2 regions of the Streptomyces sp. NPDC042259 genome follow, and region 2 is predicted to be linked to the other one. Evidence: riboswitches for the same ligand, from Rfam matches in the RefSeq annotation. Region 2 holds a riboswitch; the other holds the start of a gene.
The links. Region 2 has a riboswitch for glycine ahead of gcvP (aminomethyl-transferring glycine dehydrogenase). Riboswitches for the same ligand answer to the same signal wherever they lie in the genome.
Positions count from the first base shown of each region.

Region 1: linked by a shared signal. The riboswitch ahead of gcvT (glycine cleavage system aminomethyltransferase GcvT) and the one ahead of gcvP (aminomethyl-transferring glycine dehydrogenase) in region 2 are both predicted to bind glycine.

Region 1 covers NZ_JBVJDW010000005.1:247,521-262,945, reverse strand. The annotation lists gene glgX (glycogen debranching protein GlgX) at 1-485, opposite strand, end outside; gene ACZ6MA_RS16735 (L,D-transpeptidase) at 862-2,070, shown strand; gene ACZ6MA_RS16730 (enoyl-CoA hydratase/isomerase family protein) at 2,200-2,967, shown strand; gene ACZ6MA_RS16725 (ATP-binding protein) at 3,146-3,754, shown strand; gene ACZ6MA_RS16720 (EF-hand domain-containing protein) at 4,246-4,458, shown strand; gene ACZ6MA_RS16715 (hypothetical protein) at 4,495-4,803, opposite strand; gene cutA (divalent-cation tolerance protein CutA) at 4,866-5,201, shown strand; gene ACZ6MA_RS16705 (VOC family protein) at 5,161-5,592, opposite strand; gene ACZ6MA_RS16700 (L-serine ammonia-lyase) at 5,680-7,062, opposite strand; gene glyA (serine hydroxymethyltransferase) at 7,311-8,573, opposite strand; gene gcvH (glycine cleavage system protein GcvH) at 8,620-8,994, opposite strand; gene gcvT (glycine cleavage system aminomethyltransferase GcvT) at 9,093-10,208, opposite strand; glycine riboswitch at 10,385-10,481, opposite strand; gene ACZ6MA_RS16680 (AAA family ATPase) at 10,634-11,314, shown strand; gene ACZ6MA_RS16675 (enhanced serine sensitivity protein SseB C-terminal domain-containing protein) at 11,847-12,551, shown strand; gene ACZ6MA_RS16670 (enhanced serine sensitivity protein SseB C-terminal domain-containing protein) at 12,696-13,445, shown strand; gene ACZ6MA_RS16665 (ABC transporter permease) at 13,894-14,892, shown strand; gene ACZ6MA_RS16660 (ABC transporter substrate-binding protein) at 15,007-15,425, shown strand, end outside.
Region 2 covers NZ_JBVJDW010000008.1:329,845-345,269, reverse strand. The annotation lists gene ACZ6MA_RS22955 (DUF881 domain-containing protein) at 1-724, shown strand, start outside; gene ACZ6MA_RS22950 (small basic family protein) at 721-1,053, shown strand; gene ACZ6MA_RS22945 (DUF881 domain-containing protein) at 1,059-2,057, shown strand; gene ACZ6MA_RS22940 (FHA domain-containing protein) at 2,206-3,006, shown strand; gene ftsR (transcriptional regulator FtsR) at 3,025-3,795, shown strand; gene ACZ6MA_RS22930 (bifunctional nuclease family protein) at 3,849-4,322, shown strand; gene ACZ6MA_RS22925 (MerR family transcriptional regulator) at 4,501-5,115, shown strand; gene ACZ6MA_RS22920 (DNA polymerase IV) at 5,205-6,713, shown strand; gene ACZ6MA_RS22915 (PRC-barrel domain-containing protein) at 6,683-7,060, opposite strand; glycine riboswitch at 7,231-7,338, shown strand; gene gcvP (aminomethyl-transferring glycine dehydrogenase) at 7,527-10,412, shown strand; gene ACZ6MA_RS22905 (DUF5999 family protein) at 10,692-10,898, opposite strand; gene ACZ6MA_RS22900 (hypothetical protein) at 11,244-11,834, opposite strand; gene ACZ6MA_RS22895 (glutamate-cysteine ligase family protein) at 12,320-13,819, shown strand; gene ACZ6MA_RS22890 (CPBP family intramembrane glutamic endopeptidase) at 13,980-14,789, shown strand; gene ACZ6MA_RS22885 (PhzF family phenazine biosynthesis protein) at 14,826-15,425, opposite strand, start outside.

The sequences.
Region 1 (15,425 bases), on a different contig from region 2:
ACCGCGCGCGCGTACGGATCGAGCAGCAGCTTCGAGGGGTTCCACCGGGCGCCCGTCCACGGATCCCAGCGGCCGTGCACGCGGTAGCCGTAGCGGCGGCCGGGCAGCACCCCGGGGACGAAGCCGTGCCAGATCTCATGCGTCAACTCGGCCAGCGCACAACGGGTTTCGCGCGGGGCCCTGCCCCTGTCCCCGCCCCCGTCTTCCTCGTCGTCGAACAGGCACAGCTCCACGGCTTCCGCGCCGCCCGCCCACAGGGCGAAGTTCGTCCCGGCCACCCCGTCCGCGCCCACCTTGAAGCGGGCCCCGAGCGGCTCCGGACTTCCCGGCCAGACGGGGGTGCCCGCACAGGGCCCCGGCACCGCGGGCCGATGGCCGTTCATCCCGGCCGGGACGGGCTCCGGTCCGGCCCCCGTGCCGGGCCGCCCCGGATCGTCCGCGGCCCTCTCGCCCTGTTCCGCCTCTTGCTCGGGTGCGCTCGACACGTGTTCGCCTCCGGCGGCTCTCGGGTAGCGCGCCGGGCACCCGGCTTCCCGTGCCGGGTGTCGGCGGTGCGTCCTTCCCCCAGTTCTGCCCAGATCCTCGGGTGCGCTCACCCGCGTGATCGGGCCCGCCGGGCGACCGCGGCCGCCGGGCCCGGGGCCCGGTCATCCGGCCCGCGCGGCTGAAATATGCTGCCCCGATCGAGCCACTGGTCAATCACCAGGCACACGGCTCGCATCACCACTCCCATTTGGGACCGAACGGTGACATACGCGGGGGGCGGAGTCGTCCGGGGCGTGTGGTTATCTATCGCCATGCGCGCGTGCCGCGCTCAGATGGGCGCCGCCTGGGCGGGCCGTGTGAGGGGAGACAACCGTTTTGAAGACGCAGCCGATACCGGGTCGGCGGGGGAGCCGCGGCGGCCCTCTCGCCGCGCTGCTCGGGGCCACATTGCTGCTGGTCACCGCCTGTGGCGGGTCGGATGACGCCAAGAAGGCCGGTGCCAGTGTCGGCGGCCCCTCCCAAGCCGTCGTCACCATCGCCCCCAAGGACGGCGCGAAGGACGTGGCGACGAGCGGCGCCCTGAAGGTCACCGCCGAGAAGGGCGGCATCACGTCCGTCAAGGTCGCCGACGCCAAGGGCAAGACCGTCGACGGCAAGATATCCGGCGACGGAGCGACCTGGGAGCCGACCAGTCATCTGGCCGCCTCCACGAAGTACACGGTCGACGCCGTCGCCAAGGACAAAGAGGGCAGGGCGTCCGCCAAGCACGCCACGTTCACGACCCTCACCCCGCAGAACACCTTCGTTGGCTACTTCACGCCCGAGGACGGCACCACCGTCGGTGTGGGAATGCCCGTATCGATCAATTTCAGCCGTGGCATCACCGATCCCAAGGCCGTCGAGCGGGCCGTGAAGGTGACCGCCGAGCCGTCCGTGCCCGTCAAGGGCCACTGGTTCGGCAACGACCGCCTCGACATCCGTCCCGAGAAGTACTGGGCGGCCGGCACCAAGGTGACCGTCCAGCTCAACCTCGACGGCGTCCAGGGCCGTGAAGGCGTGTACGGCACGCAGACGAAGACCGTGAAGTTCACCGTCGGCCGCAGCCAGGTGAGCACCGTCGACGCCAAGAGCCACCAGATGACGGTCGTGCGCGACGGCAAGGTCCTCAAGACCGTCCCGATCTCGGCCGGCGGCCCGGGCAACTCCACCTACAACGGACAGATGGTCATCAGCGAGAAGTACGACGTGACGCGGATGAACGGCGACACGGTCGGCTTCGGCGGCGAGTACGACATCAAGGACGTCCCGCACGCGATGCGCCTGTCCACCTCGGGCACGTTCCTCCACGGCAACTACTGGTCCGGCGAGGACACCTTCGGGTCCACCAACGCCAGCCACGGCTGTGTGGGCCTGTACGACCAGCGAGGCGGCGGCGACCCGTCCACGCCGGCCGCCTGGTTCTACAACAACTCGCTCATCGGTGACGTCGTCGTCGTGAAGAACTCCGACGACAAGACCATCCAGCCCGAGAACGGCCTCAACGGCTGGAACATGTCCTGGACGGACTGGGGCCGCAGCGGCTGAGTCACGTCCCCGCTCTCCCCGGGCGGGCCGGTTCTCGCCGAGTTCGGGCAGAACCGGCCCGCCCGTCGTGCGAAGGCGGGGCCGTAGCCCGAAGCACCACCGGCCACGGCCAGCGCCTAATCTGACGCCATGACTGTGCATCTAGAGGTCGCCGAAGGCGTCGGCACCATCCGGCTCGACCGCCCGCCGATGAACGCACTGGACATGGCCTCCCAGGACCGCATCCGTGAGCTGGCCGAGGAGGTCACCCGCCGCGACGACGTACGGGCCGTCGTGCTGTGGGGCGGGGAGAAGGTGTTCGCGGCCGGGGCGGACATCAAGGAGATGCGGAACATGGACCACGCCGCCATGGTGGCGCGGTCCCGCGGACTCCAGGATTCCTTCACGGCCGTGGCCCGCATCCCCAAGCCCGTCGTCGCCGCCGTCACCGGCTACGCCCTGGGCGGCGGCTGTGAGCTGGCGCTGTGCGCCGACTTCCGGATCGCGGCCGAGAACGCCAAGCTCGGCCAGCCCGAAATCCTGCTCGGGCTCATCCCCGGCGCGGGCGGCACCCAGCGGCTGGCCCGGCTCATCGGCCCGTCCAAGGCCAAGGACCTCATCTTCACCGGCCGTCAGGTGAAGGCCGGGGAAGCGCTCTCCCTGGGCCTCGTCGACCGGGTCGTCCCGGCCGAGGAGGTCTACGAGCAGGCGCACGCGTGGGCGGCCAAGCTGGCGGCCGGTCCCGCCATCGCGCTGCGCGCGGCCAAGGAGGCCGTGGACGCCGGGCTGGAGACCGACATCGACACCGGGCTCGCGATCGAGCGCAACTGGTTCGCCGGGCTGTTCGCGACCGAGGACCGCGAGATCGGGATGCGCAGCTTCGTCGAGGACGGGCCGGGCAAGGCCAAGTTCGGCTGACCCGCGCCGGGTTGCCGGCCGCGCCACCCCCGTCGGGGGCGCACGCCGGAGGCTTGCCTCTTGTGGGGGAATTCTCTCCGGCGTGCGTACCCCCTGGATTGACCCCGTTCCAAGCCCCCGGCCGCCCCGCGCGGACCGGGCGTCGCCGCAGGTCGGTGAACGTTTCCCGGGCCCCCTGCTGCCCATGGCATATGTCGGTGGGGGCGCATGGAATCGCAGGTTCCGGTGCAGTGAATCCCTGGGTTCCACTCCGTGGCGGCTTTACGGCGGCCATGATGGGGGCATGGCGGGCCTGGAGGGATCGGAGCAACCGCGGCAGCGGGTCGGTACGGCCGCTGTGCGATGGAGCCCGACCGTTGAGGATGAACTGGCGCTGAAGGCGCTCGAACTGTTCGGCAACCCCACACTCGGTGAGGTCCGGCTGCCCTCGCGTCCGGAGTCGGCGGCCGCGGCCCGGCGCCTGACCCAGACCGTCGTCCTGCGCCAGTGGGGCCTCTCGGCCCAACTCACCGAACACGCGGTCCTGCTGGTATCCGAACTCGTCGGCAACGCCGTCCGGCACACCGGTGCCCGCTGCTTCGGGCTGCGGATGCTGCGCCGCCGCGGCTGGCTGCGGATAGAGGTGCGCGACCCCTCGCGCGGGCTGCCGTGCCTGCTGCCCGTGCGCGAGCTGGACACGAGCGGGCGCGGGCTGTTCCTGGTCGACAAGCTGTCCGACCGCTGGGGCGTGGATCTGCTGGCACGCGGCAAGACGACGTGGTTCGAGATGCGGGTCGCGGACCGCTGACCCGCGCGGCCGGGTGAAGGGCGCCACGGCGACGCGGAGCGGGCGAAAACGAAGAGGCCCCCGTGCGTCGGTGTCCGACGGGCCGGGGGCCTCTTCGTGGGCCGCGGAACGAATTGGGGTGTATTCCGCGGCGTAAGACGACCTGGCCCGGGTCAATGGGGGTCGTTGCCCCGACTATGTCACGCGCAGTGGTCGGGAGCCAATGGTGCAATAGCCCTTAACGGGACATCGCTGGCAATACCCTTCGGTAATCCAAGGTGAGCTGCGCCACCCACCTTGTATTCCATGAATGATTCGCCGAAGCCGCTTATCTTTATGCGGCTTCACTGTGTGTGACAAGGGCTTGGCGCGGTGGGTGGTCCGCCCATGTGACCGGCCCGGCGCGGCCCCGCTCCGGGGGCCCGGCGGCCGTCGGCCGAACCGCCCGACCGGCGCCCGGAGGAGACGGCTAATCTGTGCCGGTCACACCAGCACACCAAGGGGAGGCCCGCATGGCCAGCATCGATGCAGCGCGCAAGGCGTTCGACCGGTTCGACGTGGACGGGGACGGTTTCATCACCGCCGCCGAGTACAAGAGCGTGATGGCCGAACTCGGCGACTTCAACGTCACCGAGACCGTGGCCCAGGCCATCATCAACAAGAAGGACGGCAACGGCGACGGCGTGCTGTCCTTCGAGGAGTTCTGGAACTCCCTCAACGCCTGACCCGGCCCGCGCCACCATGCGGACCCGGCCACCGGGTCAGCGCCAGCCCCGCCGCTGCGCGCTGGCCCGCCGCCGCCGGTCGTTGCACAGCAGACACCGCCCCCAGCCCGGCGGCAGCGGATCGGCCTTGTCCCCGTACAGCGGATCGACGGCTCCCCGGGGATGCTCGGCGCAGCCCGTCGCCCCGAACCCGGCCCCCAGGGCATTGGCCGCGGCCAACGCCCGGCGCAGGGCGTCCACGAGCTGGTCGGCCTCGTGCGCCGAGGGCGCGGCGTCCAGCGAGAAGGCGATGTCCGAAGCGGTGTTGAGCGCGCTCTGGAGTTCGCGCAGATCTGCGTAACTCATGCTTGCGAGCCTACGCGGCGCCACTGACAACGCCGCTCCCACGCCGCGATACGGTCGGCGCCATGCCGGACACCCAGTACCTCGCGGTGAGCACCACGACCGACAGCGCCGACGACGCGCGCCGGCTGGCCACGACCGCGATCACCCGCCGCCTCGCCGCCTGCGCCCAGATCGACGGCCCCGTCACCAGCGTCTACCGGTGGCGCGACCGGATCGAGACGGCCACCGAATGGCGCGTGCTCTACAAGACCACGGCCGCCCGTTACGCCGAGCTGGAAGCCCACCTCCGGGCCGAGCACGGCTACGAGACCCCCGAAATCATCGCCACGCCCGTCACGACGGGCAGTGCCGACTACCTCAGGTGGCTGACGGAGCAGACGGAGCAGACGGGGGAGTAGCGGGCACGCCGGGCCCGATCAGGTCCCAGAGGTTCCCGTACAGGTCCTGGAAGACGGCCACCGTCCCGTAGGCCTCGCTCCGGGGGTCCTCCCGGAACTCGACCCCCGCCGCCCGCATCCGCGCGTGGTCGCGCGCGAAGTCGTCGGTGTGCAGGAAGAGCCCGACCCGGCCGCCCGTCTGATCGCCCACCCGCGCCTCCTGCGCGGGGCCCGAGGCCCGGGCCAGCAGCAGTCCCGTCTCCCGGGCGCCCGGCGGGCGGACGACCACCCAGCGCTTGCCCTCGTCGATGACGGTGTCCTCGACGAGTTCGAAACCGACGGCGTCCACGTAGAAGGCGATGGCCTCGTCGTAGTCCCGCACGACGAGGGTCACCAGTCCGAGATGAGGCATGAGGTGATCATGCCGTAAACGGCCCTGCCCCCCGCCACGGGGGGCAGGGGGCAGGGTTTCAGACGGTCGCGGCGCAGAACGGCCGGATCAGCACTCGATGACGTTGACGGCGAGGCCGCCGCGGGCCGTCTCCTTGTACTTGACCTTCATGTCGGCACCGGTCTCCTTCATGGTCTTGATGACCTTGTCGAGGGAGACGTGGTGGCGGCCGTCGCCCCGCAGCGCCATCCGGGCGGCGGTGACGGCCTTGGCGGCCGCCATGCCGTTGCGCTCGATGCACGGGATCTGGACCAGACCGCCCACCGGGTCGCAGGTGAGGCCCAGGTTGTGCTCCATGCCGATCTCGGCGGCGTTCTCGACCTGCTCCGGGGAGCCGCCGAGCACCTCGGCGAGACCGCCGGAGGCCATCGAGCAGGCGGAGCCGACCTCGCCCTGGCAGCCGACCTCGGCGCCGGAGATCGAGGCGTTCTCCTTGAAGAGCATGCCGATCGCGCCCGCGGCCAGGAGGAAGCGGACGATGCCGTCCTCGTCCGCGCCGGGCACGAAGTCCAGGAAGTAGTGCAGGACCGCGGGGATGATGCCGGCGGCGCCGTTGGTGGGCGCGGTGACGACCCGGCCGCCGGCGGCGTTCTCCTCGTTGACGGCCATGGCGTAGACCGTGATCCACTCCATGGCGCGGGCCTGTGCGTCACCCTCGGCACGCAGCTGGCGGGCGGTGCTCGCGGCGCGGCGGCGGACCTTGAGGCCGCCGGGGAGGATGCCCTCGCGGGACATGCCGCGCGCCACGCACGCCTGCATGACGCGCCAGATCTCCAGCAGCCCCTCGCGGATCTCCGTCTCGGTGCGCCAGGCCTTCTCGTTCTCCATCATCAGCGCGGAGATCGACAGACCCGTCTCGCGGGACAGGCGCAGCAGCTCGTCACCGGTGCGGAAGGGGTACTTCAGCACGGTGTCGTCCAGGACGATCCGGTCCTCGCCGACCGCGTCCTCGTCCACGACGAAGCCGCCGCCGACCGAGTAGTACGTCTTCTCCAGCAGCGGGGCACCGGCCTCGTCGTAGGCGAAGAGGGTCATGCCGTTCGCGTGGTACGGCAGGGAGCGGCGGCGGTGCAGGATCAGCTGGGTCGACTCGTCGAAGTCGATCTCGTGGTCCGCACCGATCTCCGCGCCGAGCAGCCGCAGCCGCTTCGTGGTGCGGATGCGCTCGACCTCGTCGTCGGCGGTCTCGACGTCGACCGTGCGGGGGGAGTGGCCCTCCAGACCCAGCAGGACGGCCTTGGGGGTGCCGTGGCCGTGGCCGGTGGCACCGAGCGAGCCGAACAGCTCGGCCCGCACGGACGTGGTGTGCGCCAGCAGGCCCTCGTTCTTCAGCCGCCGCGTGAACATCAGCGCGGCGCGCATCGGGCCGACGGTGTGGGAGCTGGACGGGCCTATGCCGATCGAGAAGAGATCGAAAACGGAGATGGCCACGGTGGCGGCTTCCTTCTGCTGGTGGGTGGTACTGGGGGGACGTGCGGTGACGCACGGGGCGGGCGCGACGCGCCGACCTACGGGACGGGCACGCTGCACGGTTCTACGGCCGTATGTCCAGTGTGCGCTGTGCGGACGCCTCTCCTGGGGGCGAGGAGCGTGCGCTGCGCCACACGGTGCGGGGCACCGCGCTCACCTCTCAGTGTGCGCGATGCCCCGTACCGGCGGGTGAACCCGGACCGCTTTCGTTACTTCAGGCCGGCGTACAGCGGGTGCTTGTCCGCCAGGGCCGTGACGCGGCCGCGCAGGGCCTCGGCGTCGTAGACCGGCTTGAGGGCCTCGGCGATGATGTCCGCGACCTCGCGGAAGTCATCCTCCTGGAAACCGCGGGTGGCCAGCGCCGGGGTGCCGATCCGCAGGCCCGAGGTGACCATCGGGGGGCGCGGGTCGTTCGGGATGGCGTTGCGGTTGACCGTGATGCCGACCTCGTGGAGACGGTCCTCGGCCTGCTGGCCGTCCAGCTCGGAGTTGCGCAGGTCGACCAGGACCAGGTGCACGTCCGTGCCGCCGGAGAGGACGGAGACGCCCGCCTCGGCCACGTCGGCCCGCGTCAGACGCTCGGCCAGGATCCGCGCGCCGTCCAGGGTGCGCTGCTGGCGCTCCTTGAACTCCTCGCTCGCCGCGACCTTGAAGGACACCGCCTTCGCCGCGATCACGTGCTCCAGCGGGCCACCCTGCTGACCGGGGAAGACCGCGGAGTTGATCTTCTTGGCCAGCTCGGCCGTGGAGAGGATCACGCCACCGCGCGGACCGCCGAGGGTCTTGTGCGTGGTGGTGGTCACGACGTGCGCGTGCGGCACCGGGGAGGGGTGCAGCCCGGCGGCGACGAGGCCCGCGAAGTGGGCCATGTCGACCATCAGGTACGCGCCGATCTCGTCCGCGATCCGGCGGAAGGCGGCGAAGTCCAGCTGGCGCGGGTACGCGGACCAGCCGGCGATGATCAGCTTCGGGCGGTGCTCCTTGGCGAGGCGCTCGACCTCCTCCATGTCGACCAGGTTGGTCTGCTCGTCGACGTGGTAGGCGACCACGTTGTAGAGCTTGCCGGAGAAGTTGATCTTCATGCCGTGGGTCAGGTGCCCGCCGTGGGCGAGGTTCAGGCCCAGGATGGTGTCGCCGGGCTTGATCAGGGCGAACATCGCCGCGGCGTTGGCCTGTGCGCCGGAGTGCGGCTGCACGTTGGCGGCCTCGGCGCCGAAGAGCGCCTTGATCCGGTCGATCGCGATCTGCTCGACGACGTCCACGTGCTCACAGCCGCCGTAGTAGCGGCGGCCCGGGTAGCCCTCGGCGTACTTGTTGGTGAGGACCGAGCCCTGCGCCTCCATGACCGCGACCGGAGCGAAGTTCTCCGAGGCGATCATCTCGAGGGTGGACTGCTGGCGGTGGAGTTCGGCGTCGACAGCGGCGGCGACGTCGGGGTCGAGCTCATGGAGGGAGCTGTTCAGAAGCGACATGAGTTCTTCCTGGACTTCCTGGGTGGGGCGGAGGCGGGGTACGGGCTCAGCCGGCGAAGGCGGTGTACTCGTCGGCGGACATCAGGTCCGCCGGCTCGTCCGTGATCTTCACCTTGAACAGCCAGCCGCCCTCGAAGGGGGCGGAGTTCACCAGCGCGGGGTCGTCCACGACGTCCTGGTTGGCCTCGACGACCTCGCCGGTCACCGGGGAGAACAGGTCGCTGACCGACTTGGTGGACTCCAGCTCGCCACAGGACTCACCCGCGGTGACGGTGTCGCCGACGGCGGGGAGCTGGGCGAAGACGACGTCACCGAGCGCGTTGGCCGCGAACTCGGTGATGCCGATCGTCGCCACACCGTCCTCGGTGGCCGACAGCCACTCGTGCTCCTTGCTGTAACGCAGCTGCTGGGGGTTGCTCATGGCTTGATTCTCCTGGATGCGCGTGGGTGCTTGTGCAACGGGTCTTGACAGGTGGGACGAAAGCCGATCGAAAACTGATCGACAACCGATCGGGAAGGTCAGCGCTGACGCTTGTAGAACGGCAGAGCGACGACCTCGTACGGCTCGTGGGTACCGCGGATGTCCACAGCTACACCCTGCGTGCCCGGCTCGGCGTGCGCCGCGTCGACGTACGCGATGGCGATCGGCTTCCCGAGCGTGGGGGAGGGGGCACCCGAGGTGACCTCGCCGACGACCTGGCCGCCGGCGACGACCTGGAACCCGGCGCGCGGCACCCGGCGGCCCTCGGCGATCAGCCCGACCAGCTTGCGCGGGGCCTGGGCGGCGGCGCGCTCGGCGGCGGCGGTGAGGGCCTCGCGGCCCACGAAGTCGCCCTCCTTGTCGAACTTCACGACCCGGCCCAGACCCGCGTCGAAGGGCGTGGTGGCGGTGGTCAGCTCGTGCCCGTACAGCGGCATGCCCGCCTCCAGCCGCAGCGTGTCGCGGCAGGACAGGCCGCACGGCACCAGACCGGCGTCCGCGCCCGCCTCGGTGAGCGCCTGCCACAGCTTCTCGGCGTCGGCCGGGGCGACGAACAGCTCGAAGCCGTCCTCGCCGGTGTAACCCGTACGGGCGATCAGCGCCGGCACGCCCGCCACCGTGCCCGGCAGACCCGCGTAGTACTTGAGGCCGTCGAGGTCGGCGTCGGTCACGGACTTGAGGATGCCGGGGGACTCGGGGCCCTGGATCGCGAGCAGCGCGTAGTTCTCCCGGTCGTCGCGGACGGCCGTCTCGAAGCCCGCGGCGCGCTCGGTCAGCGTGTCCAGCACGACCTGCGCGTTCGAGGCGTTGGCGACGACCATGAACTCCTCGTCGGCCAGCCGGTAGACGATCAGGTCGTCCAGGATGCCGCCCGCGGCGTCACAGATCATGGTGTAGCGGGCCCGGCCCACGGCCAGCGCGGACAGATTGCCGACGAGCGCGAAGTCCAGCGCCCGGCCGGCCTGCGGGCCGGTGAGGGTGATCTCGCCCATGTGCGACAGGTCGAAGAGACCGGCACGGGTCCGCACGGCGACGTGCTCGTCGCGCTCGCTCCCGTAGCGCAGGGGCATGTCCCACCCCGCGAAGTCGGTCATCGTCGCGCCGAGCGCGCGGTGGAGCGCGTCCAGGGCGGTGCGGCGGGGGGCTTCGGTCATGGTTCAGGCTCCCAGGCGTGGTCGCGAGACTCGCGGAAGGCTCGCGAAAGAGGGGTCACGGCCTCCCCATCTGTCATCGGAACCTGAGAGGTTCACCGAGAGCCCCGAAACGAACGGGTCCCCGGCTTGCACCTTGGGTGGAGGTCGCCCGGGGGCGCCTCGCTTTTCAGATCTGCCTCACCCGCGCGGTACGGGGCCTGAGAGATTCAAGGGAGGAACTTGCTCCTTCGGCGCCCAGCACACATAGTGCTGGGACTCTCCCGCGCGGATTCGAGCGGCCGGTATGCAGTTGGCGCGCACATCATTGCACGTACAGGCGTGCGACGGACGGCCCGAGACCCCCTGATTTGGATTACCTTTCCTTTACGTTCGGTGGGTAGGGGGCCGGGGGGCCGGACAGGGGAGGCCGAAGGAGGGGGAGCACGGTGCGGGCGCGGGGTACGGACACGACACGGGTGGGGTCCGTGCCGCCTGGGCCGCCGAGGGCGCAGGGGGCGCGGCGAAACGTGGGACCGACGGGTGTGCGCGATCTCCGCGGGGGCACGGCCCCCGCGATCCTGCGATATCCGGCCGGGGACCTGCTCGTCGTCTCCGGACTCCCCGGAAGCGGCAAGTCGACACTGATCCGGCGGTCCGTGGCCGCCCTGGACGGCCGGGACGCGGTGGTCTGGTGCGTCGACTCCCAGGACGCCCGCGACCGGCTGGAGCGCCGCACCCCGCCCTGGCTGCCCTACGGGGCCTACCGCCCGCTCGTACGGATCGCCCACTACGCCGGGCTGCGCCGGGCCCTGCGCTCGGGGGCGAGCGCGGTCGTGCACGACTGCGGGCAGCGCGGCTGGGTCCGCCGCTGGCTCGTCCGGGACGCGCGGCGGCGCGGCGGCTCGGTCCATCTGCTGGTCCTGGCCGTGGACCCGCCCACCGCGCTCGCCGGCCAGGCGGCACGCGGCCGCACCGTCTCCGCACGCGCCTTCGCCCGGCACTGCCGGGCGATGTCCCGACTGATCACGGACACCGCCGCCGGCCACCTGCCGGATGGCTGCGCCTCTGCCGTGCTGCTTGACCGGGGGGCTGCCGGGACGATCGAAAGGATCGTCTTCGACGGCTGACGGTCCGGGAGGGCGGTCTTGCCGCCTCTCGCCGGGCCGGCGGTTTGTCGGCTGCGGGCCGCCTTGGCCGCCTGCGGCGGCGAGCGCCCTGCGGGCGCGTCCTCAAACGCCGGACGGGCTGGTTTTGGCTGGCCTCAGCCAAATCAAGCCCGTCCGGCGATTGAGGACAACCGCCGCGCAGCGGTGGTGCACCTGCCACGGCCCGCAGGGAAAGCTGGCCACATTGAGCCCGTCCGGAGGACACCCCGCGCAGCGGTGGTGCACATGCCACGGCCCGCAGGGCATCCGCGCCGAACATCCGGATCGGCACCGAATTCGGCTGCCGACGAGAGCCGTGGCCCCCGGAGCCGCTAGGGTTCGGATGCGGCTTTGTCGATACGGTGGTTGGACGGCGTTGGGCGAGTTGGACGAGATGAGCATCCCCGAGCAGTACGGCTGGACCCCCGCTCAGGGCGGTGTCCCCCAAGGCGTGACCGCCGGCGGCCCCGGCGCCCCCGCTCTCCCCCAGGGCTGGCCCGCCAACGAACTCGAAATGGTGCTCGCCGGCTCCCTCGGTGACCCCGGTGCCGGTCCGGCGATCGTCGACGTCCTCGGCCGCAGCCACCTGTGGATACCGCTGCCGAACGGCGGCGGCCCCGACAGCCCCGACCTCGATGTCCCCACGCTCGAACTCGACGGCGCGGCGTTCGTCCCCGTCTTCAGCTCCGAGGCGCAGTTCCGGTGCGTCGTCGGGGACCGGATGTCCTTCACCGTGGCGCCCGCCGTGGAGTTCGCCCGGGGGCTGCCCCCGCAGGTGGGCATCGTGGTCAATCCCGAGGGCGCGGTCGGTGTCCCCCTGCCGCCGGTCGCCGTGGCCGCGCTGTGCCGGGCCGGGCGCGGCACGCTGGAGGGCGATCCGACGGGCGGGCGGGTCCGGCTCTTCGAGCCCGACTGGCAGGACGAGCCCACCGCCTTCCTCGCCGCCGCCGGACTGGAATTCGCGGCCGCCGCCGTCGTGCGGACCGCGCGCCGCACCCTGGCGAGCGTCGAGGGAGGTGCCCCGGCGCTGTTCGTCGGCGTCGAACTGGACCTGCCCGACCCCGGGAGCCGCACCGCCGCCCTGGACGCCCTCGGCCGGGCCCTCGGCACCGTCCCGGTGCCCTGGCCCGTACAGCTGGTCTTCCTCGACGTCGCGCAGGACCCCGTCGGCGACTGGCTGCGGGAGAGGGTCCGCCCGTTCTACGACCGTGACCTGTGACTCCTCCCGTGCCCGCCGTCGCGGGCTCGTAAGCTGGTTGGATGACGACAGGGGGTGCGCGATCACGCCCCCCTGCGGTGGAGAGACGGCCGAGAGAAGAGGCGGACCCAGGTGAGCGCGGGCGCGGAGAGCGGCGTGGAGCAGATGCTGCGCCAAGTGGCGCCCGGCAGGTACGACGCGTACGAGGCACTCCTGCACGCCCTCGCCGAGGGCCAGGTGTGGATGCTGCTGTGGCACGGCCAGGCCGGATCGCCCGACGCCCAGTACGGGAACATGGAGGTCGACGGGCTCGGCTACGCGCCCTGTGTGACTTCCGCGCAGGAACTCGCCGCCAGTGGCTGGAACCGCGCCCACGAGGTCGCCTCCGGGCGCTCCATCGCCGCCGCCCTCTTCCCCGACCGCTGGGGCCTGTGGCTCAACCCGCACGCGCCCGGCGGCGGTGTCGGCATCCCGTGGCTCGACCTGCGGCGCATCACCGGCGGACTCGACCGGCTGCCCGCCGGGCCGCTGCGCCTGAGCGAACCGGCCATAGACATTCCGCAGTTCTACGCCCTGCTCGGGCAGAACGCCCACCGCACGCCCGCCGTCCGGGCGCTGCGCCGGGCCTGGGTGCAGCCCGCGCTCGGCACCCCGTACCTGGCGATCGGCCTCGATCTCTATGACACCTCGCAAACCGCCGTGGAATCCGTGCGGTTGATGATGCAGCAGTCGATCAGTGTGGTGCCCGAGGGGCTGCCGGTGTCGACGGTGGCGATGTCGGACGACTACGACCCGGTCGCGATGTGGATGCGGGCCAACACACGGCCCTTCTTCGACCGCGACGCCTACGGCCCCGCCGCCCCCGCCGCCTCGGCCGGCTACGGCTACCCGCCCCAACAGGGCTGGCAGGGCTAGGGCCTGACCGACGGATCGTGGGGTGGGCTTGAATTAAGCCCGTCCGGCGTTTGAGGACGCGCGCCCGCAGGGCGCCCCCCCCCCGCCGCAGGCGACAGGTGTTCGCATCCGCTGGAGAACCCGGGATGTCCGTATAACGGAACCCTTCTCTACACATCACGGTTGCGCATCCATTGCCGGTCAGGTCTGGCGGGTGATCGTGAACGCGTTGAAGACTCCGGCAACAAGGCCCGCAACAAGGCCCGCAACAAGGGCCGTCGGCTCCCGCTCTCCGGGCCATCGGCCCTGCGTACGACCTGCTCCGCGTGTACTTCCCGCACCATCGCACCATCCGCGCACCATCTGCACCAAGTGATGCACCAGTGATGCACCAGTGATGTGATCCAGCCGCCTTTCGGGCGGCGGGCGTTGGGCCGGTTGGCGCCGGCCGAGAGGGGTCCACCAGACGATGACGGCACCATTGCACGACACGAGCGCGGCGGAGACCGCAGCCGTCGATGTCGCCGCCGGCGTCCCGGCGAAGGCGATCGAGGGGCGCTCCCCCTGGCGTATCGCCTGGATCCGGCTGAAGCGCGACAAGGTGGCCCTGTCCGGCGGCATCGTGGTGCTGCTGCTCATACTGGTCGCGGTCTTCGCCCCGCTCATCGTGAGCGCGTTCGGGCATCCGCCGAACGAATTCCACGAGGAGACGATCGACCCGCTGTTCAGCACCCCCAAGGGCGACTGGGGCGGCATCAACGGCGACTTCCTCTTCGGCGTCGAGCCCGGCAACGGCCGCGACGTCTTCAGCCGAGTCGTCTACGGGGCCCGGATCTCGCTGCTCGTGGCCTTCCTCTCCGCGGTCGTCGCCGTCGTGGTCGGTACGGTCGTCGGCATCGTCGCCGGCTACTTCGGTGGCTGGGTCGACGCCGTCATCAGCCGGGTCATGGATCTGCTGCTGGCCTTCCCGCAGCTGCTGTTCATCATCGCACTGGTGTCCGTGGTGCCCAACACGCTATGGGGAATGTCCGGTTCGGGCGTGCGCATGGCCGTGCTGATCGTGGTGATCGGCTTCTTCGGCTGGCCGTACGTGGGCCGCATCGTCCGAGGTCAGACGCTGTCCTTGCGGGAGCGTGAGTACGTCGAGGCGGCCCGCAGCCTGGGTGCCGGACAGTTGTACATCCTCCTGCGCGAGCTGCTGCCCAACCTGGTGGCACCGATCACCGTGTACGCCACGCTGATGATCCCCACCAATGTGCTCACCGAGGCCGCGCTGAGCTTCCTCGGCGCCGGCGTCAAGCCGCCGACCGCGTCCTGGGGGCAGATGCTCTCCAAGGCCGTCGGCACCTACGAGTCCGACCCGATGTTCATGATCATCCCGGGTCTCGCCATCTTCGTCACCGTACTGGCGTTCAACCTCTTCGGCGACGGCGTGCGTGACGCGCTGGACCCGAAGGGTTCGCGCTGACCCCTACAGCCAAGTCCGCTGTCGTACACCGCCCCTGTCGTTCCGTCAGGAGGCCGTTCCCGAAACAAGCCGGCTCGTCCCACGGGCCGCGTCGATCACGGAGGTCGCGACATCTTGACAACTCAGAGCACTTCGAGGCGGAGACTGGCCGCAGGGTCGGCCCTCGTGGTCGCGGCCCTCGTCGGCACCGCCGCCTGTGGCGGCGGCGGGAGCGACGACGGCAAGGGCGGCAAGGCCGCGGGCTTCAACGCCGGTGTCGGCAAGGTGGCCAGCGTGTCCGACAAGAAGGGTGGCGAGCTGAAGTTCATCGGCACCCAGGACGCCGACTCATGGGACCCGCAGCGCGGTTACTACGGATTCATGTGGGACTTCGCCCGCTACTACGTCCGTACCCTCGTCACCCCGAAGGCCGCCCCCGGCGCGCAGAGTTCCACGCTCGTGCCGGACATGGCCACGGACACCGGCCGGATGTCGGCCGACAAGAAGACCTACACTTTCACCCTGCGTGACGGCCTGACCTGGGAGGACGGCCA
Region 2 (15,425 bases):
GGCCGCGGCGGTGGTGACGCTCGGTGCCGCGCAGGCGCGGATAGCGGCGCCCACCCTGGCCAAGGAGCGCCAGCAGCTCATCGACCGGATCGAGACCGAGACCTCCGCCGCGGACACCCTGCAGAAGAACGTCGACACGCTGCGCGACACGGTCGGCGCCAAGCAGCGGGACGCCCTGGAGAAACACGGCGGGGACAGCGCCGAGTTGGTGTCGCTGCTGGCGGGGGCCACCCCGGCGCGCGGGCCCGGGGTCAAGGTGGTCGTCGACGACGCCAAACGGACCAAGCAGAGCGGCGCCGGGGGACCACGGGAAAGCAGCGGGTTCTCCAACACGGGTCGGGTGCGCGACCGTGACATGCAACGCATCGTCAACGGTCTGTGGCAGTCCGGCGCCGAGGCGATCGCCGTCAACGGACAGCGACTGACGGCGCTGTCGGCGATCAGGGCCGCCGGTGACGCCATACTGGTCGACAACAGACCGCTGGTGCCGCCTTACACGGTGCTGGCGATCGGCGACGGTCAGCGGCTGAGCACCGCTTTCCAGGACAGTGCCGACGGACAGTACCTGCATGTTCTCCAGCAGAACTACGGTGTCCGGGCCGGCATCTCCGCCGAGGGCGAGGTCCGGTTGCCGGCCGCGCCGAGCCTGCTCGTACGTACCGCACAGCCGCAGGGCGGTGGCGCGGAGAAACGCGGCACCGACACAGGGAAGGGCACATCGTGATCGCCGTATTGGGCCTCATCGTGGGAGTCGTGGTCGGACTGGTCGTCCGTCCCGTGGTGCCGACGGTGGTCGAGCCCTACCTTCCCATCGCTGTCGTGGCGGCACTCGACGCGGTGTTCGGCGGCCTCCGGGCGATGCTGGACGGAATCTTCGACGACAAGGTGTTCGTCGTCTCCTTCCTGTCGAACGTCGTCGTGGCCGCGCTGATCGTCTTCCTCGGTGACAAGCTCGGTGTCGGCGCGCAGTTGTCCACCGGTGTCGTGGTCGTCCTGGGCATCCGTATCTTCTCCAACGCGGCCGCCATCCGGCGGCACGTGTTCCGGGCGTGAGGCCGATGAGCAGCGACGACACGCCCAAGAAGTCCGGAAAGCCGGAACCGGAGGAGCAGCCGGAGCGGCTGCCCGAAGAGCCCGGTGAGGCGGCCGGCGAGGCCGTGGGGCCCGAGCGGGCACCGGCACCCGGCGAAGCCGCGAAGCCGGACCTGCCGGACGAGGCGGGTGAGCCGGACGAGGCGGGCCGGCCCCAGCGGCCGCGCCCGGAGCCTTCGCCGGCCGAGGAGGACACGCCCGAACCCGTGGCGACACCGGCGGAAGCGCCCACCGGGCCGGGGCCGCTGACCGGCCGTCAACGGCTCGTCAAGGGGCTGTGGCCGCCGAGGCTGACGCGGGCGCAGCTCATCGTGGCGCTGCTGCTGTGCGTACTCGGCCTGGGCCTGGCCATTCAGGTCCGCTCGACCAACGACAGCAGTGCTCTGCGCGGGGCCCGCCAGGAGGACCTGGTGCGGATCCTGGACGAACTGGACAACCGCACGAAGCGTCTGGAGGACGAGAAGCGGCGGCTGGAGAACCAGCGATCGGAGCTGGAGAGCAGCTCCAACCAGGCCGCCGAGGCGCGTAAGCAGACCGAGCAGAAAGAGGGACAGCTCGGGGTGCTCGCCGGCACGGTGGCGGCCAGGGGGCCCGGTATCGAGCTGACGGTCACCGACGCCAAGGGCAAGGTCGAGGCGGACATGCTGCTCGACGCGATCCAGGAACTGCGTGCCGCGGGTGCGGAGGCCATCCAGATCAACGATGTCCGGGTGGTCGCCGACACCTATTTCTCGGGTGCCGCGGGCCGGGTGGAGATCGACGGGAAGAAGGTCTCGCAGCCCTACCGGTTCAAGGTCATCGGCAAGCCGCAGGACCTGGAACCGGCGCTGAACATCCCCGGTGGCGTGGTGCAGACTCTGGAGAAGGAGCAGGCGGGCGTGGCGGTGGCCCGGTCTGAGAAGATCATCGTGGATGCCTTGCGCCCGGCGAAGCGGCCTGACTACGCTCGGTCGTCATCGCAGTGAGGCGGACGCGGATGAGGGCTCCACGGGGAGCGTGGGAGGTTGCGGGGGGTCGGCGCACCAAGTTGGGGGCGCGTGGTGGAAACTGTGAGCTGACCACGGACGTTGTAGAGGTGTCCGGGTCGGACGGTGTGTGCATCGAGGGTTTGTCCTGCCCCACGGGCGGGTCTGTTTCGGTCAAGGGGAATCGCCCGTGAAGTTGTTTGGGAAGTTGTTCGGCAAGAGCGCACGCCAGGACGGCGGCTCCGCCCGTCACAGGGCGTCGCGTCCGGCGGAAGGCGGCGAGGGGGCCCAGGAAGGGCGTCCTCTGTTCCGGGACCAGGTGGGTGCCCCCGGCGGTCAGGGCTCTGTTGACCCTGCCGGAGCCGGACGCATAGGTTTCGGAGCACCAGAGGCCTCGAGCGCGGGTGGAGGGTTTGCCTTGCCGGTCTGTACGAGGTGTGGCCACCGGGCCGGCGAAGCCAGCCGGTTCTGCTCCAACTGCGGTGCGCCGCTGCGGCCGGGTGCCGCCGCCGAGCGCGCCTCGGAGACGACCTCGACCATCTCCATCTCCGGTCTCGAGGCGTACGACTCGGAGACCACCGGGCAGACGCCGATCCCGTCGCTCTCCCCGGAGGCCCAGGCGGCCGTCGACGCCCTGCCGTTGGGCTCGGCGCTGCTGGTGGTCCGGCGCGGTCCGAATTCGGGCAGCCGCTTCCTGCTGGACGGGGAGGTGACCACCGCGGGCCGTCACCCGCAGAGTGACATCTTCCTCGACGACGTCACGGTCTCGCGACGGCACGTGGAGTTCCGCAGAGGCCAGGACGGCGTCTTCACCGTCACGGACGTCGGCAGCCTCAACGGCACGTACGTCAACCGGGAGCGCATCGACACGGTGTCGTTGTCGAACGGCGACGAGGTGCAGATCGGTAAGTACCGTCTGGTCTTCTACGGCAGCCAGCGCGGCATCTGACCCCGCGAGGGAAGGGCCATGCTTCGAACATCCCCGGGCGGCACCGGATCCTCCGGTGCCGCCGGCGCGGACGGCCGGCTGGTGAGCATCGGCACGGTGCTCAATCTGCTGCGGGACGAGTTCCCCGAGGTCACCATCTCCAAGATCCGCTTCCTGGAGGCGGAGGGACTGGTGGAGCCGCAGCGCACCCCGTCCGGCTACCGCAAGTTCAGCGCCGAGGATGTGGAGCGGCTCGGATTCGTCCTGCGCATGCAGCGGGACCATTACCTTCCGCTCAAGGTCATCCGGGAGCAGCTGGACGCCCTGGCCCGGGGCGAGCGGGTGCAGCTGCCCGCACCGGGGCAGCCGAGGGACGCCGTCGACGCCCCGGTGGACCCCGAGGACCCCGAGGCCGCGGCGGCCGGCTCCAAGCCGTCCACGGCCACGCGGATCGGCCGTGCCGAGCTGCTGGCCGTCACCGGTGTGACCGAGCCCGAACTCGCCGAATGGGAGTCGTACGGCCTGATCGGCGCCCACTCGGACGGCGGATTCGACGTCGATTCGGTCGCCGTGGCCAAGCTCGTCGCGGATCTGGGCCGTTTCGGCCTGGAACCCCGCCACCTCCGGGCCATGAAGGCCGCCGCCGATCGTGAGGCCGGGCTGGTCGAACAGGTGGTCGCACCCCTGCGGCGGCACCGCAATCCGCAGACCAGGGCGCACGCCGAGGCCACCGCGCGGGAGCTGGCCGCGCTGTCCGTACGCCTCCACGCGGCCCTGGTGCGCAGCGCCCTGCACCCCCGCTCGTACTGACCGGAGGGTGGCCCGACTACCCAAACCTGCCGGGCACGTCCTAGGGTTGCTGTGTGAACGAGCTCGATGTCGTGGGTGTCCGGGTGGAAATGCCCTCCAACCAGCCGATCGTGCTCCTGCGTGAAGTGGGAGGCGATCGCTACCTCCCCATTTGGATCGGACCCGGGGAGGCGACGGCCATTGCCTTCGCCCAGCAGGGCATGGCCCCCGCCCGTCCGCTGACCCACGACCTCTTCAAGGACGTGCTGGACGCGGTCGGGCAGCAGCTCACGGAGGTCCGCATCACGGATCTGCGCGAAGGGGTCTTCTACGCGGAGCTGGTCTTCGCCAGTGGGGTGGAGGTCAGCGCCCGGCCGTCCGACGCCATAGCGCTGGCGCTGCGCACGGGAACGCCGATCTACGGCAGTGACGGGGTGCTGGACGACGCGGGAATCGCCATCCCGGACGAGCAGGAGGACGAGGTGGAGAAGTTCCGCGAGTTCCTCGACCAGATCTCGCCGGAGGACTTCGGCACCAACAGCCAGTGAGGCGCGCCGGCGGTCCTTGTGGGGCGGCCGTGGCGCATTCGAGTAGCCTTTCCCGGCGCTGGGACACGTAAAACCACTCTCTGGGTGATTATCACTCGGCGTGCCGAGTGTGGCGATCGTTGACGCACCCCGAGTGACTGCCTACCGTCGAGAGGGCAGGTCAAGGACGGAGGTCGGCGTGAGAAGCACGGGCGACGGTACGGCGGTCGGCGGTCCGTATCCGCTGCATGGGGGAACGGTCGAACCCGGACCCCGTCATGGTGGGCCGGCGGTGGTCGGCACGCCGCAGGAGCCGGGGGACGACCACGTCGGATACCGGGGTCCCACGGCGTGCGCGGCGGCGGGCATCACCTATCGCCAGCTGGACTACTGGGCGCGGACGGGGCTCGTGGAGCCGAGCGTGCGGCCCGCCTACGGCTCGGGCAGCCAGCGGCTCTACAGCTTCCGGGACGTGGTCGTCCTCAAGATCGTGAAGCGGCTCCTGGACACCGGGGTCTCCTTGCAGAACATCCGCACCGCGGTGCAGCACCTGCGGGCGCGCGGCATGGCGGATCTGGCCCAGATGACGCTGATGAGCGACGGTGCCACGGTCTACGAGTGCACCTCGCCCGCCGAGGTCGTCGACCTCCTCCAGGGCGGGCAGGGCGTCTTCGGGATCGCCGTGGGGGTGGTGTGGCGCGACGTCGAGAGCGCGCTGGCCAAGCTGCACGGGGAGCGGGTCGACACAGGCGAGACGCTCATCGGCCACAATCCGGCCGACGAGCTGGCGAGGCGGCGCAACCGGGTCGGCTGAGCGGCGCGCCACCGGGCCCGTCGGCCCGGTACCGGCGCCGCCCCGCGGGCCGGCGCCGATTGTCAGTGGCATAGGGCAGCATCGGAGATGTGAGAGCCGCACCGACCATCCTGCATCTCGACATGGACGCGTTCTACGCCGCGGCGGAGCAGGCGGCCAAGCCCAGCCTGCGCGGGAAGCCCGTGGTGGTCGGCGGGATCGGTCCCCGGGGCGTGGTGGCCACGGCGTCGTACGAGGCCCGGGCCTTCGGCGTCCATTCGGCGATGGCGACGGCCCAGGCGCGGCGGCTGTGCCCCAACGCCGCCTACCTGGCCCCCCGGTTCACCCTGTACCGAGAGGTGAGCGAGGTGGTCATGGGGCTGCTCGGCGAGCTGTCGCCGCTCGTGGAGCCCCTGAGCCTGGACGAGGCGTTCGTGGATCTCGAGGCCGGTGGCGTCGAGCCTTCCTCAAGGGCCGTGCAGACGGTCGGGGAGCGGCTGCGGCGGGACATCCGGGAGGCCACCGGGCTCAGCGGGTCGGTGGGCCTCGCCGGGTCCAAGATGCTGGCGAAGATCGCCTCCGAGCAGGCCAAACCCGACGGCCTTGTCGTCATCGAGCCGGGCACCGAGCTGGAGCTGCTGGCCCCGATGTCGGTGCGGGCCATCCCCGGCGTCGGACCGGCCACCGCTGAAACGTTGCGGCGGGCCGGGCTCACGACGGTGGGCGAGACGGCCGAGGCGGGCGAGGCGGAACTCGTACGGCTGCTGGGCAAGGCGCACGGCGCCGGGCTGTACGCCCTGGCGACCGCCCGGGACAACCGACCGGTCGTCGCCGAGCGGGACGCCAAATCGGTGTCCGTGGAGGATACCTTCGAAGAGGACGTCACCGACCGGACCCGGGTGGAGCTGGAGCTGGCCCGGCTCGCCGACCGCTGCGTCCAGCGGCTGCGCGCGGCGGGACGGTCCGGACGCACCGTCGTGATCAAGGTGCGGAGCTACGACTTCTCGACGCTGACCCGCTCGGAGACGCTACGCGGGCCGACGGACGACCTCGGGGTGGTCCGGGAGGCCGTGGGGCGGCTGCTGGACGGCGTGGACACCACCGCCGGGGTCAGGCTGCTGGGGGTCGGCGTCACCGGGCTCGCCGACTACACCCAGGAAGACCTCTTCGCCCAGGCGGCGAGCGAGGCCGAGGCCGCCGCAGTGGCGGAGCGGCCGCCGACCGCGGGGGCGGAAGGGGAGGGGGAGCCCACGGCGGACGGGGCGGCCGGACGGCGGCCGCGGCGCTGGCTGCCCGGGCTGGACATCCGGCACGCCGAGTACGGGACTGGCTGGATCCAGGGCAGCGGGGTCGGCCGCGTCACCGTCCGCTTCGAGCAGCCCTGGTCCGGGCCGGGCCGGGTCCGCACCTTCGCCGTGGACGACCCGGCGCTCGAACCCGGTGAGCCGCTGCCGCTGATCAGAGCCGCCTGGGAGCACCCGCCGGAGCCGGCGGCGCCGACGCAACCGCCGACGCCCACCGGGCCGCCCGAATCCGGGCCCCATGAACCGGCAGGGCCGGCCGTCACGCCGGAGGCCCGGTCCGGTGGTCAGCCGTTGGCCGGGGGCGTGTCCGGCTGAGAGCCGGGCCGCCAGGCGTGCTCGGGGTCCGGCGGGGGGAGGTCGAGCCCGTAGTGGTGGTAGAGCTGCAGTTCCTGTTCGGGGGAGAGGTGCCGGCCGACCCCGAAGTCCGGGGCGTCCCTGATCAGCGCCCGGTCATAGGGGATGTGCAGGGTGTCGTCCTCGACCCGGCTCGGTTCCAGCGGCACGAACGCGTCCCGGCTGAACAGCCCGGTGCGCACCGCCGCCCACTCCGGCTCCCCGGTCGCGTCGTCGAGGTACACCTCGTCCACGGTGCCGATCTTGGCGCCGTTGCGGTCGAACGCCTTGCGGCCGATCAGACTCCGTGGATCGATATCGGTCTGCACGGTTCCTCCCGTGGTCGCGTCTGCCCTCCGGACCCCCAGCGACCTCCGAGGCCCCTGGGAAAGCACAGAGAAGCACAGAGAAGCCCTGAGGACCACGAAAAGGCACAAAGCGGGAACCGGCCACTCGAGGGATCCGTCCGGACCCGCGCTGGTAGGCTGACAGTGGCTGCAGACCCCACGCGGGAGAGTCCTCCGAGATCCTTTGACGGGTTCGACGGGGGCGCCGAAGGAGCAAATCCTCCCCGGAATCTCTCAGGCACACGTACCGCGCGGACGAGGTCACTCTGGAAAGCAGGGCGGGCCGGGTCGGGTACAGCGACGAAGCCCCTCCTCACCGACGGTGAAAGCCGGACCGCCCCGTGCGGCCCGGTGAAGCTCTCAGGTTGAGATGACAGAGGGGGAGGCCGTCCGGGTACCCGCGCCGTGGTACCCCTCGCAGGTCGCAACGACCAGGAGGCCTCCGCAGATGACAGCCCACCGCATCTCCCTTTCCGACCTGGAGCGTGGCACGCCGTTCGAGCACCGCCACGTGGGGCCCGACAGCGCGGCCCAGGCGAAGATGCTCGCCCAGGTAGGGTTCGGCTCGCTCGACGAGCTCACCGCCGCCGCCGTACCGGCCGTGATCCAGAGCACCGAGGCGCTCCGGCTGCCCGACGCCCGCAGCGAGGCCGAGGTCCTCGCCGAGCTGCGCACGCTCGCGGACCGCAACGAGGTCCTGGCCCCGATGATCGGGCTCGGATACCACGGCACCTTCACCCCGCCGGTGATCCTGCGCAACGTCATGGAGAACCCCGCCTGGTACACGGCCTACACGCCGTACCAGCCGGAGATCTCCCAGGGCCGGCTGGAGGCGCTCCTCAACTTCCAGACCGTCGTCGCCGACCTGACCGGGCTGCCCACCTCCGGCGCCTCCCTGCTCGACGAGGGCACCGCCGCGGCCGAGGCCATGTCGCTGTCCCGGCGCGTGGGCAAGGTCAAGGACGGCGTCTTCCTCATCGACGCCGACGCGCTGCCGCAGACCATCGCGGTGATACGGACGCGCGCCGAACCGACCGGCGTCGAGGTCGTCGTCGCCGACCTCTCCCAGGGCATCCCCGACGACATCGCCGAGCGCGGCGTCTTCGGTGTGCTCCTGCAGTACCCCGGTGCCTCCGGTGCCGTGCGGGACCTCCGTCCCGTCATCGAGCGGGCGCACGAGCTGGGCGCGATCGTCACCGTCGCCGCCGACCTGCTCGCGCTGACCCTGCTCACCTCGCCCGGCGAGCTGGGCGCGGACGTCGCGGTCGGCACCACCCAGCGCTTCGGCGTGCCCATGGGCTTCGGCGGTCCGCACGCCGGATTCATGGCCGTCCGCGAGAAGTTCGCCCGCAGCCTCCCCGGTCGCCTCGTCGGCGTCTCCGTGGACGCGGACGGCAACAAGGCCTACCGCCTGGCCTTGCAGACCCGCGAGCAGCACATCCGCCGCGAGAAGGCCACCAGCAACATCTGTACCGCCCAGGTCCTGCTCGCCGTCATGGCCGGCATGTACGCGGTCTACCACGGCCCGGACGGCCTCGCGGGCATCGCGCGGCGCACGCACCGCTACGCCACGCTGCTCGCCGAGGGCCTGCGCGCCGGCGGGGTCGAGGTCGTGCACGGCACGTACTTCGACACCCTCACCGCGCGGGTGCCCGGCCGGGCGGCCGAGGTCGTCGCGACCGCCCGTGAGCGGGGCGTCAACCTGCGCCTGGTCGACGCCGACGAGGTCGGCATCGCCTGCGACGAGACCACCACGCGCGTCCAGGTGGCGTCGGTGTGGTCGGCCTTCGGGGTGGACGCCGACATCGAGGCGCTCGACGCCGAGGTCGCGGAGGCGCTTCCCGAGGGGCTGCTGCGCACCGACGACTACCTCACCCACCCGGTCTTCCACCAGCACCGGTCCGAAACCGCGATGCTGCGCTACCTGCGCCGCCTCGCCGACCGGGACTACGCCCTGGACCGGGGCATGATCCCGCTCGGCTCGTGCACCATGAAGCTCAACGCGACCACCGAGATGGAGCCGGTCACCTGGCCCGAGTTCGGCGCGCTGCACCCCTTCGCACCGGTCGAGCAGGCGGGTGGCTACCTCACGCTCATCACCGAGCTGGAGGAGCGGCTCGCGGAGGTCACCGGCTACGACAAGGTGTCCATCCAGCCGAACGCGGGCTCGCAGGGCGAGCTGGCGGGTCTGCTCGCGGTACGGGCGTACCACCGTGCCAACGGTGACGACCGCCGTACCGTCTGTCTGATCCCCTCCTCCGCGCACGGCACCAACGCCGCCAGCGCCGTGATGGCCGGCATGAAGGTCGTCGTGGTCAAGACGGCCGACGACGGCGAGGTCGACGTCGACGACCTGCGCGCCAAGATCGAGCAGTACCGTGACGAGCTGTCCGTGCTGATGATCACCTACCCGTCCACGCACGGTGTCTTCGAGGAGCACGTCGCCGACATCTGCGCGGAGGTCCACGCGGTGGGCGGCCAGGTGTACGTCGACGGCGCGAACCTCAACGCCCTGGTCGGCGTGGCCAAGCCGGGCGAGTTCGGCGGCGACGTCTCGCACCTGAACCTGCACAAGACCTTCTGCATCCCGCACGGCGGCGGTGGTCCGGGCGTCGGGCCGGTCGCCGTCCGCGCCCACCTCGCGCCCTATCTGCCCAACCACCCGCTCCAGCCCACCGCGGGCCCGGCGACGGGTGTCGGCCCGATCTCGGCGGCCCCCTGGGGCTCGGCCGGCATCCTGCCGATCTCCTGGGCGTACGTCCGGCTGATGGGCGGCGAGGGCCTCAAGCGCGCCACGCAGGTCGCGGTGCTCGGCGCCAACTACATCGCCAAGCGCCTGGAGCCGCACTTCCCCGTGCTCTACACCGGTCCCAACGGCCTGGTCGCGCACGAGTGCATCGTCGATCTGCGGCCGCTGACCAAGGCGACCGGCGTCAGTGTCGACGACGTCGCCAAGCGCCTGATCGACTACGGCTTCCACGCGCCGACGATGTCCTTCCCGGTGGCCGGAACGCTGATGATCGAGCCCACGGAGAGCGAGGACCTCGCCGAGCTGGATCGTTTCTGCGAGGCGATGATCGCGATCCGTGCCGAGATCGAGAAGGTCGGCTCGGGGGAGTGGGACAAGGACGACAACCCGCTGCGGAACGCCCCGCACACCGCCGCCTCCGTGGCCGGCGCCTGGGAGCACCCCTACAGCCGCGAGGTGGCCGTCTTCCCGGCCGGGGTCTCCGCCGCCGACAAGTACTGGCCGCCGGTGCGCCGCGTCGACGGTGCGTACGGCGACCGTAACCTCGTCTGCTCGTGCCCCCCGATGGACGAGTACGACGGCTGAAGGTCCGGGGGATCGAGTCCCCGGGGCTGACACACGTCGGGGCCGGTTCGGCGATTGCGCCGGGCCGGCCCCTTCTGTGTACGGCGGACCTTCGGCTGCGGGCCGTCCGTGCCGCCTGCGGCGTCGGGCGCCCTGCGGGCGCGTCCCCAAACGCCGGACGGGCTTGGTTTCGGCTGAGGTCAGCCGGCCGGCCCGTCCGGCGACCGAGGACATCACCGCGCAGCGGTGGTGCGGACGACGCGGCCCCCACCGCCCGCCCGCGTGATCCGCCGGACGGGCTTACGCGGCGGTCACCACGTGCTCGGTGCCCAGCGGCCGGTGCGGAGCGATGATCTGTCCGTCCGGCAGCAGCTCACCGGTGTCCTCGAAGAACAGGACGCCGTTGCACAGCAGGCTCCATCCCTGTTCCGGGTAGTGCGCCACCAGATGGGCGGCCTCCCGGTCGGTGGAGTCGGCTGACGGGCACGCGGGCTGGTGCTGGCACATGGAAGGGTTCTTTCGCTGCGGTGTGGTCTCTGTCCTGCGGCTCGATGCGGTGGTCATGCCGCCCCCCGTTGTGAATCGTTTGGTCGCTCCCCAGTGTTGCCCTACGGGCGTGATTCCGCAGGGATTTCCCGGCAGCTCTCCTCACCGGAAGGAGACGCGTCACCCGTGCGGGCGGTTGCTGTCAACAAGACGGCCACTTCGGGGGGTTCGGGAGTAGTCAATGTGGGCTACGCCGCGGGGGTGAGGACAGCACGGCGCCCCGCGACCGGTGGGTCACGGGGCGCTCGGTGCTCGTAGCGGGACGGATGGTTCGAAGATCTGCGCGGCGGCCGCGACTGCCGTGCCTCAGGCCGCCGGAGACGTCAGACGCGGGGCCGGGGCGAGCCGGTGGGTGAGGACCGTCAGCAGATCGGCGACCCGGTGCGGGCGGTGGGCGGCGATTCCGGGGGGAGCGGGGGCGAGCGGCACCAGCAGATCGCCCGGCCCGGGGACGCCCGACGAGGCGTCGGCGGTGATGTCGGCATGCAACCAGAGGGTGAGCATGTACAGCTCGGGCACCGACAGCAGCCGCGGTTGGTAAGGCGTCGTCATCGATTCGGCCTGACGCAGGGCCAGCTCGGTCGAGGCGACGTACGGCCCCTCGAAGAAGTAGGAGAACGCCCAGCCGTCGGCGGTCGGCGTCGTCTCGCCCGCGGCCACCGCCCGCTGCGCTTCCTTGATCAGAAAGCGCCAGCCGGTGAGCCGGGTGCGCGGCGCGCCGCTCCGGGCGGTCACGTGCTCCAGCACATGGACGGGCAGCGGGAGTTCGGCGGTGAGGGGCCCTTGGGCGGCCTTGAGGGAAGGGGTGCGTGCCGCACGGACCGCGGTGGGGGAACCGAGGGCCGTGAGGACCGTGCGGAGGGCAGGCGCGGGGGCAGGGGGGACATGCAGGGGCATGGCGGGTCGCCTCTCACTTCGGAGACACGGTGATGCTGGGCAGGTGCGGACGACGCTGTCGGTGTGCAGGGTCAGAGGGGGGCCGGGACCGACTGCCAGGGCGCCTACTCTCTGCCTTGTCCATGGAGTTTATACGACACATGTTCACGGAGTGTTTCCGCTAGCGGTCGTGCGTATTTCCGGCAAGGGGAAATCCGGGCCCGGTTCCGGGGGGATTTCGGTGAATTTGTTCCCGGCCCGCTCTCATGACCTCGGAATCTGCCCCGGATACGGTCGGCCGAATCTCGTCGGTGTTTATCACCAGCGCAATGCGATATGCCCGGGGTGTCGCTTCATGCCGACGGAATGTGCCGGAGTGCGCTTCGGGCCGAGCCTACCGGGTATGCGGCTCCGGCACGGCGTTATCGATCACATTGCCTGGGCATCATCGATGCGGACACGAGCGCCTGACGCCGCGGGCGACCCACGTGAGGAGGGACCCTTCGATGGGTGAGAAGGTCGTGGCCGAGGAGTTCGACCTCGCTGACCGGCAGTGGTACCGGGACAAGCTCCGGCGGTGTCTGCGCGGGCTGGGGAGGCTGCTGGAGGAGAAGCGGTTCGACCGCCCCAGGAATCTCATGGGTGTGGAGATCGAGCTGAATCTCGCGGGCCCCGACGGGTTGCCGAGCATGATGAACTCGAAGGTGCTGGAGCGTATTGCGAGCCGTGATTTCCAGACCGAACTGGGGCGTTTCAATCTGGAAGTCAATATCGTGCCGCACCGGCTGACCGGCCGTGTCCTGGACCAGCTCGCCGAAGAGCTGCGCACGGGCCTTTCCTACGCCGACCGCAAGGCCGGCGAAGTGGATTCCCGGATCGTGATGATCGGTATTCTGCCGACGCTCACCGCGGCGGACCTGGTCTCCGCCAACCTCTCCGAGGCCGATCGCTACACCCTGCTCAACGACACGATCGTGGCCGCGCGCGGTGAGGATTTCACCATCGACATCGCCGGCGTCGAGCGGCTGACCTGCACCGCGAAGTCGATCACGCCCGAGGCGGCGTGCACCTCCGTCCAGCTGCATCTGCAGGTGACCCCCGGCCGGTTCGCCGCCGTATGGAACGCGGCGCAGGCCGTCGCCGCCGCGCAGATCGCCGTCGGCGCCAACTCCCCCTTCCTCTTCGGCAGGGAGCTGTGGCGCGAGTCCCGCCCGCCGTTGTTCGTGCAGTCCACCGACACCCGGCCGCCCGAACTCCAGGCGCAGGGCGTGCGGCCGCGCACCTGGTTCGGGGAGCGCTGGATCGAGTCGGCCTACGAACTCTTCGAGGAGAACCTGCGCTTCTTCCCGCCGCTGCTGCCCCTCTCCGACGACGAGGACCCCCTGCGGGTGCTGGACGAGGGCGGGGTGCCCGGGCTGTACGAACTCGTGCTGCACAACGGCACCGTCTACCGCTGGAACCGGCCCGTCTACGGCATCGCCGACGGCGTCCCGCACCTGCGGGTGGAGAACCGCGTCCTGCCCGCCGGCCCCACCGTCTGCGACACCATCGCCAACGCCGCCTTCTACTACGGGCTGGTCAGGGCGCTCGCGGAGGAGGGGCGTCCGGTGTGGACGCGGCTGCCGTTCGCCGTCGCCGGGGAGAATTTCGACGCGGCCTGCCGGGACGGCATCGAGGCCACCCTGCGCTGGCCCAAGGGGCGCACCGGCACCCTGACCCGGGTGCCGGCCGTGCGGCTGGTGCGGGAGGAGCTGCTTCCGCTGGCCGCGGCCGGGCTCGACGCGTGGGGTGTGGAGCCCGCCGACCGGGACCGCTATCTCGGCATCGTCGAAGAGCGCTGCCGGCGCCGGGCCAACGGGGCGTCCTGGCAGGCCGGCACGTACCACCGGGCCCGGGGCGCGGGGATGGGCCGGGACCGGGCACTGGCCGCCACCACCCGGCGCTACCGCGAGCTGATGCTGACGGGGGAACCGGTACACACCTGGCCGCTCGGGCTCGGTGACTGACAAAGGACCCGGTCGGCGGCCGTTTGGCGGGCGCGAGGTCGTCGGGCAAGCTGGTGACGACCATGGGCGACGCTCCTCTCCGCGGGTGTGAGGGCGGGAGGAAGTGGAGGCAGGTGTGCGACGAGGTGCGCGCGACGAGGTGGACGTTCCGCCCGGCGGCCTGTCCGGTGTGCTCCCCGGTTCCTCGCCCGGCAAGGCGGGCGACGCCGGGGCGGGGCTGTCGCGGCGGACGCTGCGGGCCGAGCTGCTGCTCGTCCTGGCGCTGTCACTCGGGGCCAGCGGTGTCTCGTCGCTGATCAGCTTCGTCGGCGCGGCCACCCGCCCCGGGGGACTGAGCGACCAGGCCGCCACCCTCAACGGCAGCCACGCCCCCGGCCGGCCGTGGCTGGAACTCGCCTGGCAGGTCTTCGGGATCACGACCTCGCTGGTGCCCGTCTTCCTCGTCGCGCATCTGCTGCTGCGCGAGGGCGCGGGACTGCGGGTCATCGGCTTCGACCGGCGGCGGCCGCGATACGACCTGACGCGGGGGACGGCCCTCGCCGCGGCCATCGGCGGCACCGGGCTGCTCTTCTACCTCGGTGCCCGCGCGGCGGGGTTCAACCTGACGGTGGTGCCCGAGGCGCTGCCCGACGTCTGGTGGAAGCTGCCGGTACTGATCGCCTCCGCCGCGCAGAACGCGGTACTGGAGGAGGTCGTCGTGGTCGGCTACCTGCTGCGCAGACTCGGCCAGCTGGGCTGGACACCGATGGCGGCCCTGGTGGCCAGTGCCGTGCTGCGCGGCTCGTACCACCTCTACCAGGGCATCGGTGGTTTCGTCGGCAACATGGCCATGGGCGTGGTGTTCGTCCTGCTCTACCGGCGCTGGGGGCGGGTGGGGCCGCTGGTCGCCGCGCACGCGCTGATCGACGTCGTGGCCTTCGTCGGCTACGCCCTGCTCGCCGGCAAGGTGGGCTGGCTGCCCACGGCCTGACCGGACCGGTCGAAGCCGTGGGCGGGCGCGGGCTCGTCAGGCGAGCAGTTCGCCGTCGATGACGGTGACGGCGGTGCCGGTCAGCAGGGTGCGGTCGCCGCGCAGGCCGGTCCGTACGCGCCCGGAGCGGGCGGACGCCTGCAGACCCGTCAGGTCGTCGCGGCCCAGGCGTGCGGACCAGAAGGGGGCCAGGGCGGTGTGCGCGCTGCCGGTCACCGGGTCCTCGTCGACGCCGACGTTGGGGAAGAAGCAGCGCGAGACGTAGTCGTAGCCGCGCGCGGGGTCCTCGGCCGCGGCCGTGGCGATGATGCCCCGGCGGGAATGCCGGGCGAGCGCGGGAATGTCGGGGGACAGTCCCCGGACGGTCTTCTCGTCGGCCAGTTCCACCAGGAGGTCGCCGATGTGCGGGCCGGTGTCGTGCACGGAGAGCGGTTGTGCGCCGAGCGCGGCGGAGACGCCGTCGGGGACGGTGGCCGGGGTGAGCGGCGACGTCGGGAAGTCCAGGGTGATCGAGCCGTCGTCGTGTGCCGTCGCGGTCAGGATGCCGCAGCGGGCGGAGAAGCGGACGGTGCCGGTGGCGGTGCCCGTGCTGTGCAGGACGTGCGCGGTGGCGAGCGTGGCGTGCCCGCACATGTC